One region of the Lonsdalea quercina genome, then DNA from elsewhere that is predicted to be linked to it. Evidence: predicted binding sites of a transcription regulator. Region 1 holds the regulator's gene; each other region holds the start of a gene.
What was found. Region 1 encodes PurR, which represses purine synthesis genes. Its sites were predicted from a motif close to CANGCAAACGTTTGCNTG; they were not measured.

Region 1 (4,114 bases):
CGCACTCACGTTCTGCAACTGCCCCAAGCGCTGCTGCCGGGGTTGCAGATAGGTGCGTCTATCGCCAACAACGGGTGCTGTTTAACCGTGACGAAAATCGATGGCGACCATGTTAGTTTCGATATTATGAAAGAGACGTTGCGTTTAACCAATCTGGCGGATTTGCAGGTCGGCTCTTGGGTTAACGTCGAGCGCGCCGCCAAATTCGGTGATGACGTCGGGGGGCATGTGATGTCTGGCCATATCATGTGTACGGCGGAGATCGTGAAGATTCTGACCTCGGAAAACAACCATCAGATCTGGTTCCGCCCGGCAGACGAAACGCAGATGAAGTACATCTTGCACAAAGGATTTGTCGGTATCGATGGGATCAGCTTGACGGTGGGGGAAGTGACGAAAAGCCGCTTCTGCGTGCATCTGATCCCCGAGACGTTGCAGCGTACCACGCTGGGTAAAAAACGACTGGGCGAGCACATCAACATCGAAATCGATCCGCAGACTCAGGCGATTGTCGACACCGTCGAACGCGTCCTGGCGAATCAGAACCTTTCGCTGTCCGTGGTTCCTACGCCTGCTCAGGCCTGACCGCGGTTGCAGGCTGGCGAAACCGATGGACTCCGCCAGCCTGTACTGTCAACGTGGCACGCGAATTCCCCCTTCCACGCCATGGGTGCTGAATAATACCTGCCACAGCTGAATATTCCTGGCCCGGAAAGCCCCCGCGCAGGCGTTCAGGTAATAGCTGAACATACGCTGGAAACGAGCGGAATAGGCGCTGGCCAACGCCGGCCAATGCTGCTGGAACCGCTCATGCCAGGCCATCAGCGTGCGGTCGTAGTCGGCGCCGAAATTGTGCCAATCTTCCATTATCATGTAAGGCTCGCTGGCGTGTGCGATATGTTGCGCGGACGGCAGACAGCCGTTAGGGAAAATATAGCGGTCAATCCACGGGTCAACGGACAGATCGGTTTTGTTCGCGCCGATGGTGTGTAGTAGGAACAATCCCTTAGGCTTCAGATTTTTGCGAACGACGCGGAAATAGGTATCGTAATTTTTGGGGCCGACGTGTTCAAACATGCCGACGGAAACGATGCGGTCAAACTGGCGGTCTAAATCACGATAATCTTCAAGCAGGATGGTGACGTCCAGATCCCGACACCGCTCCTGCGCCAGTCTCTGCTGTTCCCGCGAAATTGTCACGCCGGTGACGGAAACCCCATAGTACCTGGCTGCATATTCAGATAATCCCCCCCAGCCACAGCCGATATCCAATAAAGTCATGCCGCGTTGCAATTGCAGTTTTTCACAGATCATGCGCAGCTTGTTTTCCTGCGCCTGCTCCAGCGTCTCGGCGTCCTTCCAATAGCCGCAGGAATACTGCATGTAAGGGTCAAGCATGAGTGAGAAAAGGTCATTGCCGAGATCGTAATGCTCTTTTCCGACAATCCAGGCTCGTTTTTTGGACTGTAGGTTGGTGAGGCGGGCGATGAGAACGCGGGCGATATCGCTAACATGTTTGGGCAGCTTGTTATCAAGTCCGGCCCGGAGTACGCGGTGGAAGAAGATATCGAGTCTTTCACATTCCCACCAACCGTCCATGTAACTCTCTCCCAAACCAAGAGAGCCTTCTCGCAACACGCGTTTATAGAGGTCAGGATTTTTTACCTGTATATCGAACGGACGCGCGCCATTAATGGCGATGTCCGCCGAAGACAACATTTCTTTCACAATTTGGAACCAGGACGTGTTATGGATGTCCAGTTCCTCCACATAAGATGAACTCATAACCTCTCCCTATCTTGCTGTCAGCGATCATCGCAAGAAACAGCTTAGACAAAATTACCTGCAGAAGGTGTCGGTGGACGTGATCCATCGTCTATCCCCCGAAAAAGGGACTGGGGGAAATTAAGAGAAAAGCCGGTACGAAAGGCATCTATCCATGCCACAAAAGCCAAAGTAGGCAACACGTTATATCGACAGGATAGCAAACTGCTCAGTATGTCTTATTCGTAGGTTATTGTCTTAGAAGACAGTGACAAGTTTATGACTGCTTCAACCACGGTACAAGCTTTAAATGGCTGAAGCAGGGGAAAAGGCGGGGGTAATTATTTCAATCGAAATAGATGTAATAACTAACGGCGATAATCGCGGAAAGGGCCGTCAGCCACGGATCGACGCTCGATCAGTCGAGGATGTACCTCGATTACCTGGGACGTTTCACGCTTACTGGTGATTCGGTCCAACAGCATGGCGAACGCGGATTGCCCCAACCGTTCTTTCGGCTGATGTATCGTGGTCAGCGCCGGGGTGAAATAGCGTGAATGACGAACATTATCGTAGCCGATGATGGAGATATCCTGCGGTACGCGCAGCCCAAGTTCATCAGCCGCGCAGAGGGCGCCCATTGCCATAATATCGCCGCCGCAGAACACGGCGGTCGGGCGGCTTTTCTGCGCCAATATCTGATGCATGGCTTTGTAGCCGGATTCCGGCTCGAAGTCGCCTTGTACGATCCACTCATCACGGATATCAATGCCAGCTTCGTCGAGCGCTTTTCTGAAGCCCAGATAACGTCCGCTACCGGTGTTACGCTCCTGCAACCCTGGGATCACCCCGATATCGCGGTGGCCGCGTTCAATGAGGTACTGCGCGGCAAGATATCCACCTTCGAAAGCATTATCGACGACGGTATCGGTGAAGTCGCTGTGTGCCTGTCCCCAGTCCATGACGACCATAGGAATATGGCGATAGCCTTCCAACATCGTCAGAAGTTCAGGCGGGTATTCCGCGCACATGACCAGCAGTCCGTCTACACGCTTTTGCGCCAGCATGGCGAGATAAGCCCGCTGTTTGTCCAGATCGTTGTGAGAGTTGCAAAGAATCAGCGTATAGCCTTTGGCATAGCAGCTGTTTTCGACGGATTCGATAATTTCGGCGAAATAGGGCGCCTCGCTGGAGGTCGCCAGCAGTCCGATAGACTTGGTGTTATTGACTTTCAGGCTGCGCGCGACAGCGCTCGGAGAATAATGCAGTTCGTCAATGGCAGCGTGAACGGCGGCTTTGGTTTCTTCGGCGACGAATCTGGTCTTATTAATGACGTGGGATACGGTTGTGGTTGAAACGCCAGCACGTTTTGCCACATCTTTAATCGTTGCCATCTAAATGACTCCTAAACCTACTTCCTGCAGCAGTAAGTAACTTGTTAATCGTTTGCCTGCGCGAATTCGTCTCTTTCTGAAGATGGATGCATTTCAGAAGGAGGGGTGTCGACGGATATACCTGAAGATAGGAAATGATGCTCGACCAACGGAGTTCGTACAGCAGTAAACCGGTAATTCTGTCCGATCCGGGCGAAAAGTGAAAGCGTTAATTCTACTCCTGCAACGATAAAAGGACGTTATTACTGTGATAAAACAGAAGGGTCACGTTCTCATAACATTATATTCATCATTTGGGTGCTGATAGCACTCCGTTCCCCTATACTGACACGGCTGGCGACCCCGAGGGTTGTGCTTAAAATTAAGGAGAGAGTAATGGATACCAATCTAAAAATGTCGCTGTTGACGACTGTCGCGGCATTGGCGGTGATTATCGCCTTCAGTTTTACTGCGGTATTTGGCGCTTAAGCCATTTTGCCGAGGTTTGCGCTCACGAAAATCATTCTCGTGGGCATAGTGTAAAAAGGGGCTTCGGTCCCTTTTTCTATTTCGTTGTTGTGTTCATTTAAATGATTGCCGAGAGTTATCTCACCGTCTGCGGCATGACCACCCGGCGGGCGCCAATATAATGTTCCTGCCAATAGTCTTCGTTGAGTTTGCTTATTTTGATATCTGAACCTGCACGAGGCGACTGAATAAATCGTCCGTTTCCAACATAAACGCCTACATGGTCAGCCGTACCACGATGGTTGATGCGGAAGAAGACCAGATCGCCGCTTTCCAACTCGTTTTTCTTGATAGGCGCGGCATCGCGCAAATGAAACATTTCATTGGCGGTACGGGGAATAGGTATTTTCACAATATCTTTGTAGGCGTAATAGACCAGCCCACTACAATCGAAACCGGTGTACGGCGATGAGCCGCCCCAGTGGTAGGGTTTGCCAATTTGACTCATC
Region 2 (4,114 bases), on a different contig from region 1:
CAGTTGCTGTCCGCCCTCCCGTTTTCGCCGACTCGGGCGCAGGAGCGCGTCGTGGCCGAAATCGAACAGGATTTGAATCACCCTTATCCCATGATGCGGCTGGTTCAGGGCGACGTCGGCTCCGGCAAAACGCTGGTGGCGGCTTTGGCCGCATTACGCGCCATTGCTCACGGCAAGCAGGTGGCTCTCATGGCGCCGACCGAACTGTTGGCGGAACAACATGCGCACAACTTCCGTCAATGGTTTGCGCCACTCGGCATCAACGTCGGATGGCTGGCCGGAAAGCAAAAAGGCAAAGCGCGTCAGGCCCAGCAGGAAGCGATCGCCAACGGCGATGTCGGCATGGTGGTCGGTACTCACGCCATTTTCCAGCAGCAGGTCCAATTTAACGGTCTGGCGCTGGTCATTATCGATGAACAGCACCGGTTCGGCGTACATCAGCGGCTTGCCCTGTGGGAAAAAGGCGAGCAGCAAGGATTTCACCCCCACCAGCTGATCATGACCGCGACGCCGATCCCGCGTACGCTGGCAATGACCGCGTACGCCGACCTGGAAACGTCCATCATCGACGAACTACCGCCGGGCAGAACGCCCGTCACTACCGTCGCCATCCCCGACACCCGCCGTAGCGATATCATCCAGCGTGTCGACAATGCCTGTCAGCAGGAAGGGCGTCAGGCCTACTGGGTGTGTACCCTGATTGAAGAGTCGGACCTTCTGGAGGCGCAGGCGGCGGAAGCTACCTGTCAGGAACTGCGCGAAGCGCTGCCGGCGCTCACTATCGGACTGGTGCACGGACGAATGAAGGCGCAGGAAAAACAACAGGTGATGGAGGCGTTCAAGGCAGGCCAAATTCAGCTGCTCGTCGCTACCACCGTGATTGAAGTCGGGGTCGACGTCCCCAACGCCAGCCTGATGATTATCGAAAACCCGGAACGGCTCGGTTTGGCGCAGCTGCACCAGCTGCGCGGACGCGTCGGCCGCGGTTCGGTCGCATCCCACTGCGTACTGTTGTACAAATCACCGCTCAGCAAAACCGCCCAGAAGCGGCTGCAGGTTTTACGGGATAGCAACGATGGCTTTGTGATCGCGCAACGCGATCTCGAGATCCGCGGACCGGGTGAGTTGCTTGGCACCCGTCAAACCGGCAGCGCCGAATTCAAAGTCGCCGACCTTCTGCGAGACCAGGCGCTGATCCCACAGGTCCAGCGTCTTGCCCGCCATATCCATGAGCGCTATCCCGAACACGCGCAAGCGCTGATAGAACGCTGGCTGCCGGAAAGCGCGCGCTACACCAACGCCTAAACGCCGGCAGCGATCACGTCCCCCAGATTCCCCACCACGGGCGTACAAGAAGATGAAGTGCGCAACCGTTTGCTTTTGTTAGGCAGATCATTAAAATGCGGTTTTTGTCGTTCTGGAGTGCCAACCGCCATGCGTATTCCCTCTGCCGAACCTTTGCGCCCGCAAGAACCCGCCGCTGCCCATCCACGCAGCGAACTCATCTACCGTCTTGAAGACCGCCCGCCGCTGCCGCAAACGCTGTTTGCCGCCGGTCAGCACCTGTTAGCCATGTTCGTCGCCGTTATCACGCCGGCGTTGCTGATCTGTCAGGCACTCGGACTCCCCGCGCAGGATACGCAACACATCATCAGCATGTCGCTGTTTGCGTCCGGTCTGGCCTCCATACTGCAAATCAAAACCTGGGGGCCAGTTGGCTCCGGGCTGCTGTCGATTCAGGGCACCAGCTTTAACTTCGTGACGCCGCTGATTATGGGCGGGTTGGCGTTGAAAAACGGCGGCGCAGATGTGCCTACCATGATGGCCGCGCTGTTCGGCACACTGATGGTCGCCTCTTGCACCGAGATCCTGCTCTCCCGCGTTCTTCATCTGGCCCGCAGGATTATTACTCCGCTGGTATCCGGCGTGGTGGTCATGATTATTGGTCTGTCGCTAATTCAGGTTGGGCTGACTTCGATCGGCGGCGGGTTTGCGGCTCTGAACGATCATTCGTTCGGTGCGCCCAAAAATCTGCTGCTGGCAGGCGTGGTCCTGTTGGTAATCATCCTGCTTAATCGCCAGCGTAATCCCTATCTGCGCGTCGCCTCGCTGGTGATCGCCATGGCCGTCGGGTATCTGGCGGCGTGGCTGATGGGAATGCTGCCAAAGGAGATGTCCAGCACAGCACAGTCGGCCATCATGGTGCCGACGCCGTTGTATTACGGTCTGGGCTTCGACTGGAGCCTACTCGTACCACTGATGCTGGTGTTTATGGTGACGTCGCTGGAAACAATCGGCGATATCACGGCGACCTCCGATGTCTCTGAACAGCCGGTACGCGGACCACTGTACATGAAACGCCTGAAAGGCGGCGTACTGGCCAACGGCCTAAACTCCATGCTTTCAGCGGTATTCAACACCTTTCCCAACTCCTGCTTCGGTCAGAACAACGGCGTGATCCAATTGACCGGCGTCGCCAGCCGCCATGTCGGTTTCGTCGTCGCGCTGATGCTGATTGTCCTGGGGCTTTTTCCGGCGGTCAGCGGCTTCGTTCAGCATATTCCTGAACCGGTGCTGGGCGGCGCGACCATCGTGATGTTCGGTACAATCGCCGCCTCAGGCGTACGCATCGTGTCTCGCGAACCGCTAAACCGCCGGGCGATCATGATTATCGCCCTCTCGCTGGCCGTGGGTCTGGGCGTAGCTCAGCAGCCGCTGATCTTGCAGTTCGCGCCTGACTGGCTGAAAACCCTTCTGTCTTCCGGCATCGCCGCAGGCGGGATCACCGCCATCGTCTTAAATCTCGTGTTCCCGCAAGAGAAGGCAGAAATAGAATAGGGAGCCTGCTTCCAGATATTTCGTATTTACCGTGCTAATCATGGCTCCATGATGCAACATCGTGCCCTGATTCTTGTCAGGCGTATGATTACCGACTTGAGCCGCTGCCCACATTGCGGCATAACTCTTCTATCCTCGACGACAGGCACGGACTGATACGATGAAATTGATCGGGAAGCTACTCATCTCACTGCTGTTACTGACCCTTCTGGCTCTGGTAGCGCTTTATATCGCGCTGCAGACCCAATGGGGAGCCAACGAGGTCAGCCGTTGGGTTAGTCAACATACCGAATACCGACTCGCGCTGAAAAAAGTGTCTCATAGCTGGACGTCGCCCAGCATCTTCCAGCTCAATGAGGTCTCTTTCGGCCATCAAAATCAGCCGCCAACGTTGGTCGCCAAACAGGTCTCCGTTGGACTTAGCCTGCGCCAAATCACTATGCCTTCTCATTTGGCGAGCCTGTGGCTGGAGGGGGGTACGCTCAACCTAAATCAAACCGGTTACGCCCTGCCTCTTCAGGCTGACGTGTTGCAGTTAAAAGATATGGCGCTACAGGCGCAGGATGGCGACTGGCGGCTAAACGGGCAGCAGGTCAACGGCGGTATCACGCCGTGGGAGCCGCAGCCCGGTAATTTGCTGGGGAATCATGCGCGCTTCCAGCTCAGCGCCCGCTCGCTGACGCTGAACGATATTCCCGCCAGTCAGGTGTTGGTGGAAGGCGCCTTAGAGAATCGGCGCCTGACGCTGAGCAACTTTGGCGCCAATGTCGCCCGGGGAGAACTGACCGGCAGCGCGCAGCGTGCGGACGATGGCGGTTGGCAGATTAATCGGCTCAGACTGAGTAACGTAAGGCTGCAAACCTCACGTTCCCTCTCTGATTTCTGGCGGCCCGTCGCAGCGCTGCCCGCCGTCAGCGTCGACCGTTTTGACCTGATAGACGCACGCATTGAGGGACCCGGTTGGGCCGCCAGCGATCTTGACGCCACACTACAGCATGTCACCTTCCGACAGGATAACTGGCAAAGTGAGGACGGCTCGCTCTCGTTCAACGCGACCGACCTCATTAACGGCGACATGCATCTGATCGACCCGATCATCAATCTGGACCTGTCCTCGCAAGGGATTGCCATTCGCCAGTTCTCGACCCGTTGGGAGAGAGGGCTGCTGCGAGCCAGCGGCAACTGGCTGCGCAGCGACCACCGGCTGACGCTGGATGAACTGGTTATCGCGGGAATGGAATACACCCTGCCGGGGGACTGGCGTCAACGCTGGCAA
Region 3 (4,114 bases), on a different contig from region 1:
ACAATTGGATTTGAATGCTTTTTAATCACCAACGCTAGCGTGCCCGTCATGTGCGTAGTACAGGCTTCACCTCTGCAGTTTTCATGCCAGTTTAGCGAGAGGGTCCGGGAGCGCCGCGACGGGCTTCACCCGCGGTTTTCTACTTCTATAATCAATTGATTACCAGTGGTGTACCGTCAGATTGGACAGGGAAAAAATGAAGGGAAAAATAACTCGCACCATAACAAAGCAGATAATCGCACCGAAACAGAGCAATGCCACATAAGAAGGCATGGCGGGTCTCTACTTCGGCTGAGGCGTCATATGCTTATTGCCCGTTTTCTGTTTGTAAATTAACCAGTTAAGCACTCCCCCAGCGGGTAAACAGATCTTCAGGCAGGCAAATATCGAATTGATCGAGCACACGATTGACAGTCTGATCGATGATTTCTTGCACAGTTTGCGGGCGATGATAAAACGCAGGCACCGGCGGCATAATCACCGCGCCCATTTCGGCTGCCGTGGTCATCAATCGCAGATGGCCCAAATGCAATGGCGTTTCTCGTACGCACAGCACGATAGGACGCCGCTCTTTCAGCATCACGTCCGCTGAGCGGGTCAGCAGACTATCGGTGTAGCTGTGGGCTATGCCGGACAGCGTTTTGATCGAGCACGGCAAAATCGCCATACCGGCGGTTTTAAAAGAACCGGAAGAAATGCTGGCGGCGATGTCGCGGCAATCGTGCACCTCATCCGCCAATGACTGAACGTCGCGCACGCTGAGATCGGTTTCCAGAGCCAGCGTCTGCCGTGCGGCCTGGCTCATCACCAGATGGGTTTCTATTTCGTCCAACGGCTGCAGCACCTGTAACAGGCGTACGCCGTAAATCACCCCACTGGCGCCGGAAATACCAATAATCAGTCGCTTCATACCCTTCCTTAAACAGGATAGACCTGCATTCACCTCGTCAGCGCAGACTGTGCCGCATCCGTCCATGATTGGCAAGATGCAAAAATAAAGGGAGTACCGATAGGCACTCCCTTACTGGAGAAAACGTCAAGCGTTCCGTCAGCCTTCGTTATGCATCTCCAGATCTTCGACTTCACTTTTACTGCGCAACACCTGAGCATCGTCGTTACGCAGACCTTCAAGATAGTCCAGATAGCCCTGATCCACATCATGCGTGACATAAATGCCGTTAAAGACGGAGCATTCGAATTGGGTGATATCCGGATTGTCGTCCCGAACGGCCTCAACCAGATCTGATAGATCCTGGAAAATCAGGGCGTCGGCGCCGATAAGCTCGCAGATCTCCTCCACTTCTCTTCCGTGGGCGATCAGCTCATTGACGCTCGGCATATCGATGCCGTAAACGTTCGGGAAGCGAATTTCCGGCGCGGCGGACGCGAGATAGACGCGTTTGGCGCCAGCATCCCTTGCCATCTCGACAATCTGCTGTGAGGTAGTGCCTCGCACGATGGAGTCATCCACCAGCAGCACGTTTTTATCACGGAATTCAGCGCGGTTGGCATTCAGCTTACGACGCACAGATTTCACCCGCGTCTCCTGTCCCGGCATGATAAACGTGCGCCCGACATAGCGGTTTTTCACAAAGCCCTGACGATAAGGCTTATCGATGATGCGGGCGATTTCCAGCGCGATATCGCACGAGGTTTCGGGAATAGGAATGACCACGTCGATATCCAGATCGTCCCAGCAGCGCGCGATTTTTTCGCCCAACTTCTGCCCCATGCGCACACGGGCGCTGTAGACCGAAATTTTGTCGATAAACGAGTCGGGTCGCGCGAAATAAACATACTCGAACAGGCACGGATGATGTCTTGGATTTTCCGCGCACTGGCGGGTGTAAAGTTGGCCTTTATCCGTGATGTAAATCGCTTCGCCTGGCGCTACATCGCGCAGAAACTCAAAGCCCAGCGTATCCAGCGCCACGCTCTCGGACGCCACCATATATTCGTTGCGCCCGTCTTCCAGCGTGCGTTTACCGATGACCAGCGGACGGATCCCGTTAGGGTCGCGGAAAGCCACCAAGCCGTGTCCGATAATCATACTGACGCAGGCATAGGCGCCGCGGATTTGCTGATGCATCGCGGCAACGGCGGCGAAGATGTTGTCAGGCTCCAGCGGATAGTGCTGAAAGCGGTCCAGCTCTTTGGCGAAAATGTTGAGAAGAATTTCCGAATCAGACGTCGTATTGACGTGGCGGCGGCCCTGCTCAAACAACTTCTGACGCAGCTCGTGCGCATTGGTCAGATTGCCGTTGTGGGCCAGCGTAATTCCGAAAGGAGAGTTGACGTAAAAAGGCTGCGCTTCGGAGGCGCTGGAACTGCCCGCCGTGGGATAACGCACATGGCCGAGCCCCATATTCCCCTGCAGGCGCTGCATGTGCCGTGCTTCAAAAACGTCTTTGACCAGACCGTTTGCCTTACGCAGGCGAAAACAGTGATGAGCATCTATCGTTACGATGCCTGCGGCATCCTGCCCACGGTGTTGTAACACCGTTAACGCGTCATAAATCGACTGGTTGACCGGCGTGACGCCGGCGATACCGACAATACCGCACATGTTGTCTTTTCCTCATCAGCGCTACCGCGACTAGATGTGCCGCGGCAAGAAACTCGACGTGCTTTGCAGGTAGTCAAAGAACCACCTGATGATATAGCTGAACTGCGGGATCAACTGGGACTGTTTCCAGTCAACGCTCTGGGAAAACCCGGTGAAGGTGTCCAGAAAGAACAAGATTGCAGAGACAATCAAGACCCCGCGCAGGGCGCCAAAGCAAACGCCCAGCACACGATCGGTACCCGACAGCCCGGTTCGCTCAACCAGAGAACCTATCGCATAGTTGACGATGGCTCCCACAATCAACGTCGCAAGAAACAGAATGGCGATAGCGATGCCGTTGCGAACCAGTTCATCTTCAAAGCGGGTGAAGTACCCTGCCAGATAGCCATAGTAGTGACTGGCAATGAAAAACGCACATCCCCAGGTCACCAGTGAGAGCGCTTCACGGACAAATCCTCGAATCAAACTGACCAGAGCCGAGAACCCAATAATGCCGATAATGACGTAATCCACCCAAACCATGAACTATCCTACTCAATGAACAATAACCAACGACCTACGCGGCTCATCCTGTTCGCGGCGCATTCTAACAGAAAAAGAAAACGTTTGCGTACCGGAATCCCGCGCGAAATGTGTCAATCAATCGGCCAACTGAAAAACCGCTGACGGGCCATGAAGATACCGAAAAAAGGCGATGGCGTCGGTTTTACCCGCAATGCCCACCGCCATCCAGGGATTTTCACGACGTCGTCCCGAATTAGTATTAGTGCGCTGCTTTTACCTGTCCGCTTAGCCCGCTGATCTGCTGCAATTCGCTCAACGAGGACTGTAGCTTCTGCTTAGAGGCATCTGGCCCCACATAAATGCGGGTAATTTGCCCGGAGACGGGCGAAGACGGCACCGTGTAAGCACGGAACCCCGAAAGTCTCAGCTTGGCGACAATCTCATTCACCTTGTCCGCATTTTTCAATGCGCCCAGCTGCACGATAAAAGCCTGCCCTGCCGGGGCCTGCGGCGCGGCTGCCGGTTTACTCTCCGCCGGCCGCGGAGCGGGTTTGACCTCTGGCTTCGGCTTGGGTTTCGGCTCCGCTTTCACCGGAGGCGGAACCACCGGGCTAGACGGTGGCGCGGAAGGCCGGGCGGCAGAAGTCGGCGGCGTGGCATTCTGAGGCGCCGCGGTATCTGGAGCGCTATCGACCGCCCGATCGGCGCTCTCCATCTCTTCACCGCCCTCTTCCCCATCGGGCGCCGTCGCACTGTCCGGAGACTGCGGCGTCAGCGACTGAGTGATCGGCGGCAGCGACTCCGCTTCCAGCGTGTCTTCCGGCTTCGGCACCAAAGGAATGGCGGCAAACTCGTCCTGATAGTGTTTTTTCTTGCCGTCCAACAGGCCCGGCAGCACGATGACGCCCAGCGCGACCAAAATGACGGTGCCGACCAGACGGTTTTGAAATTTACTTGCCATCCACAACTCCTTCTTCAAGCGCGGACATCACATGCGCTACCGTATGAAAGGAGCCGCACACCACAACCACGTCGCGTTCATCG
Region 4 (4,114 bases), on a different contig from region 1:
CGCGACCGGCGTCAGATCCACCATGCCCATAAAGAAGGATAGCGCGTAACCCGCCAATACGCCGACCAGAATAGGGATGATGGCCAGAAAGCCACGAAACATCACCGATCCCAGAATCGTCACAGCCAGCGTCGTCAGCGAAACAATCACGGCTTTGGTATCGACGCTCGCGCCGTCGGCGGGCAACAGTCCCGCCATCCCGGCCGCTACGCCAGCCAGTTCCAGACCGATCACCGCCACGATAGCGCCCATTGCCGCGGGCGGAAACATGACCGAAAGCCAGGCGGTCCCGGCTTTTTTGACAATCAACGCCACCAAACAGAACAGGACGCCGCAGATAATAAATCCGCCCAAAGCCAGCTCATAACCCAGCGGTAGCAACAGCAGCACCGGAGAAATGAACGCAAAACTGGATCCCAGATAGGCCGGTATTTTTCCTTTACAGATCAGCAAATACATCAGCGTCCCGATACCATTGAACAATAATACGGTGGCGGGATTGATTTTGAACAGGATCGGGACCAGCACCGTCGCGCCGAACATGGCGAACAAGTGCTGGAGGCTCAACGGGAGGGTTTGTAACAACGGTGGCCGTTCACTAACGCCGATGGCGCGACGAGTCATCTTGTTATTCCTTTCTCTAGGTGTTGAAAAAACAATCAGTAAAGCGGTCGTATCCGCTTCAATACGACATCTCCCGGGCGACCCGCCGCGACTTCGTCAGCGCAAACAGCTCAACCCGCAAACTCAACCCCAAAAAAACCGGCTCTTCAGCCGGCTCATCGTATCTGCTTATTTGGTACCGAACAGCTTGTCGCCGGCATCACCCAGGCCCGGCATAATGTAACCGTGTTCGTTCAGCTCTTTATCGATAGATGCGGTATACAGCTCAACATCCGGATGGGCCTTCTCCAGCGCGGCGATCCCTTCCGGGGCCGCGACCAGCACCAGTAGCTTGATACGCTTGCAGCCGGCTTTCTTCAACAGGTCGATGGTGGCGATCATGGAACCGCCGGTCGCCAGCATAGGGTCTACCACTAGCGCCATACGCTCGTCGATATTGGACGCCAGTTTCTGGAAATAAGGTACCGGCTCCAGCGTTTCTTCGTCACGGTACATCCCCACAACGCTAATACGCGCGCTGGGCAGATTTTCCAGCACCCCTTCCATCATGCCCAGACCCGCGCGCAAAATCGGCACAACGGTAATTTTTTTTCCCTTGATTTGATCGATTTCAACCGGTCCGCACCACCCTTCAATAGTGACTTTCTCCATGACCAAATCCGCCGTAGCGACATACGTCAGCAGGCTCCCGATTTCCGACGCCAGCTCACGAAAACGTTTGGTGCTGATATCCTGCTCGCGCAACAGACCCAGTTTGTGTCTAACTAGCGGGTGTTTAACCTCTACGATCTTCATTTTTCTTCTCCCCTTCGGCTACGGACGGCAAAAAAATCGCCGGATTATACCGCTTTTGCAAGCGGGAACATACGGCGGCAGCTGATCCAGATCAAGCCGCTCTGCGAATTAGACGTCCTATTTCCTAAAAGACCGCGCCGGCACTCGCCGCTCGCAAACGTTTGCTTAGGCTGTTAGAATTGCCCCGCTCCATTTTCCAATCACCAAACGTAACCTCCGTGGGGACTCCGCAGTGACCGATAAAACCTCTCTCAGCTATAAAGACGCAGGCGTGGATATTGATGCAGGCAATGCATTGGTTGGACGTATTAAAAGCGTAGTGAAACAAACTCGACGCCCGGAAGTCATGGGAGGTCTGGGAGGATTCGGCGCCCTGTGCGCCCTGCCGCAAAAATATCGTGAGCCGGTGCTGGTTTCCGGCACCGACGGCGTGGGCACCAAACTGCGTCTGGCGATGGATCTGAAGCGTCACGACGCCATCGGCATCGACCTGGTGGCCATGTGCGTCAATGATTTGGTCGTTGCTGGCGCCGAGCCGCTGTTTTTTCTCGACTACTATGCCACCGGCAAGCTGGACGTGGACACGGCGGCGAGCGTCATCACCGGTATCGCCGCAGGCTGCAAACAGTCCGGCTGCGCTCTGGTCGGCGGCGAAACGGCGGAAATGCCGGGGATGTATCACGGAGAAGATTATGACGTCGCCGGTTTCTGCGTCGGCGTGGTCGAAAAATCAGAAATCATCGACGGCAGTAAGGTAAAAGAAGGCGACGCACTGATCGCGTTAGCCTCCAGCGGCCCGCACTCCAACGGCTATTCGCTGGTGCGCAAAATTCTGGAATTCAGCCACACGGACCCAGCTACCGAGCAGCTGGATGGCGTGCCGTTGGCCGATCACCTGCTGGCGCCGACCAAAATCTACGTGAAATCCATCCTGTCGCTGATTGAGAAAATGGACGCGCACGCCATCTGCCACCTGACCGGCGGCGGCTTCTGGGAAAATATTCCGCGCGTACTGCCGGAAGGCATGCAGGCCACCCTCGATGAGTCCAGCTGGCAATGGCCGTCCGTATTCAACTGGCTGCAAAAAGCTGGCAACGTCAGCCGTCATGAAATGTACCGCACCTTCAACTGCGGCGTGGGCATGATCGTCGCCCTGCCGGCCGAACAGGTAGAAGACGCGATTGCCCTGCTGAACGCCAACGGTGAAAAAGCCTGGAAAATCGGTAACATTAACCGCACCGATACCGGAGAAACCGTGGTTATTAACGCATGAAAAATATCGTAGTGCTGATTTCAGGTGAAGGAACTAACCTGCAAACGTTGATCTCTGCCTGTGAGCGCTGCCGCGTCAAAGGCAAGATCGTCGCCGTATTCAGCAACAATCCCGAAGCGGGGGGATTGGCTCGTGCGCAGGACGCTGACATCCCGACGCACGTGTTATCCCCGAGTGAAGAAGTCGAGCGCGTGGCTTATGACGCGGCGCTGGCGGACGAAATAGAGAAATATCAGCCCGACGTCATCGTGCTCGCAGGCTATATGCGCATACTGAGCGCCGAGTTCGTCTCCCGATTCGAGGGAAAAATTCTCAACATTCACCCTTCCCTGCTGCCGAAATACCCCGGTCTGCATACGCACCGTCTGGCGATGAAAAATCGCGACCGGCTGCACGGCGCGTCGGTACATTTCGTCACAGAAGCGCTGGACGGCGGACCGATTGTGCTGCAGGCGCGCGTTCCTATTTTCGACGATGACGAAGAGCAGGATGTGAAGGCGAGAGTGCAGACTCAAGAGCACACCATCTATCCGCTGGCGGTCAATTGGTTTCTGGAAGGCCGTTTGAAAATGAAAGATAACGAAGCCTGGTTGGACGGTATTCGCATCCCGCCGCACGGCTACGCCGCCGACTAAATCATCTTTTGCCCCGGAGGCACTTGCCGCCGGGGCCTATCATGAGTATTCTCCCCCGCTTTTTACCCGTTTACGATCCTGAAGCCGGGGCCGCAAGGTTCGGCGAGTCGTCATTCGGCACGAGTAATAGCTGACAGGACACGCCTGCTATTTATAAGATACTCCTTTTGAGCGTGCTTTTTCCGCTGAGAGCCGCCATTCTGTAAAAGGGATTTTAGAGTTAGCATCCTGATTAATAGGGAAAACAAATGAAAAAACTTTTCACATTGATGATGCTCGGCTTGGCGATATGCGCCGCCAGCATCCCCTCTCAGGCCGGAACTACACTCGACCGGATCAACCAGACCGGCGTTCTGCGCAATGTCTTGTTTAACGACTATCCGCCGTTTAGCTACATCGATGACAATAATCAGCTGGTCGGTTTTGACGTGGATGTCGCTAAGGCCATCGCACAGAAGCTTGGCGTCAAACTGCAGTTGGCGACGCCGGGTTGGGAGGCCATCGTCGGCGGACGCTGGCAGGGGCGTTGGGACCTGTGCGTTTGTTCCATGACGCCGAACCCCGAGCGCTCGAAAGTCCTCGATTTCGCCACGCCGTACTACAGCACCTTCGCCGTGCTGATCGTGCACAAAGACGAAAAACAGATTCAGTCGGCGGCGGACCTCAGCAACAAGCGCGTGGGTTTGGGTCTCGGCTCCAGCTATGAAAGCTACCTGAATAAAAGCCTCGTTATTCCGGGCGGCAAACCGATCAACTTCCCCTTCCAAAACGTTCAGGCGATCCCGAC

Region 2: BLU64_RS13375 (nucleobase:cation symporter-2 family protein) is a predicted target of PurR. The motif match lies at 1,364-1,381, and genes of this name have one in related genera.
Region 3: cvpA (colicin V production protein) is a predicted target of PurR. The motif match lies at 3,162-3,179, and genes of this name have one in related genera.
Region 4: purM (phosphoribosylformylglycinamidine cyclo-ligase) is a predicted target of PurR. The motif match lies at 1,570-1,587, and genes of this name have one in related genera.

The regions. Positions count from the first base shown of each region.
Region 1 covers NZ_FNQS01000002.1:405,213-409,326, reverse strand. Annotated here, with positions in the region: gene BLU64_RS04725 (riboflavin synthase) at 1-585, shown strand, start outside; gene cfa (cyclopropane fatty acyl phospholipid synthase) at 634-1,785, opposite strand; gene purR (HTH-type transcriptional repressor PurR) at 2,133-3,158, opposite strand; gene cydH (cytochrome bd-I oxidase subunit CydH) at 3,534-3,626, shown strand; gene BLU64_RS04710 (C40 family peptidase) at 3,742-4,114, opposite strand, start outside.
Region 2 covers NZ_FNQS01000010.1:25,412-29,525, reverse strand. Annotated here, with positions in the region: gene recG (ATP-dependent DNA helicase RecG) at 1-1,305, shown strand, start outside; gene BLU64_RS13375 (nucleobase:cation symporter-2 family protein) at 1,435-2,838, shown strand; gene BLU64_RS13370 (AsmA family protein) at 2,999-4,114, shown strand, end outside.
Region 3 covers NZ_FNQS01000003.1:216,112-220,225, forward strand. Annotated here, with positions in the region: gene BLU64_RS06205 (UbiX family flavin prenyltransferase) at 341-910, opposite strand; gene purF (amidophosphoribosyltransferase) at 1,049-2,566, opposite strand; gene cvpA (colicin V production protein) at 2,597-3,088, opposite strand; gene dedD (cell division protein DedD) at 3,330-4,031, opposite strand; gene folC (bifunctional tetrahydrofolate synthase/dihydrofolate synthase) at 4,021-4,114, opposite strand, start outside.
Region 4 covers NZ_FNQS01000001.1:333,640-337,753, forward strand. Annotated here, with positions in the region: gene uraA (uracil permease) at 1-624, opposite strand, end outside; gene upp (uracil phosphoribosyltransferase) at 793-1,419, opposite strand; gene purM (phosphoribosylformylglycinamidine cyclo-ligase) at 1,652-2,692, shown strand; gene purN (phosphoribosylglycinamide formyltransferase) at 2,689-3,327, shown strand; gene BLU64_RS01565 (ABC transporter substrate-binding protein) at 3,576-4,114, shown strand, end outside.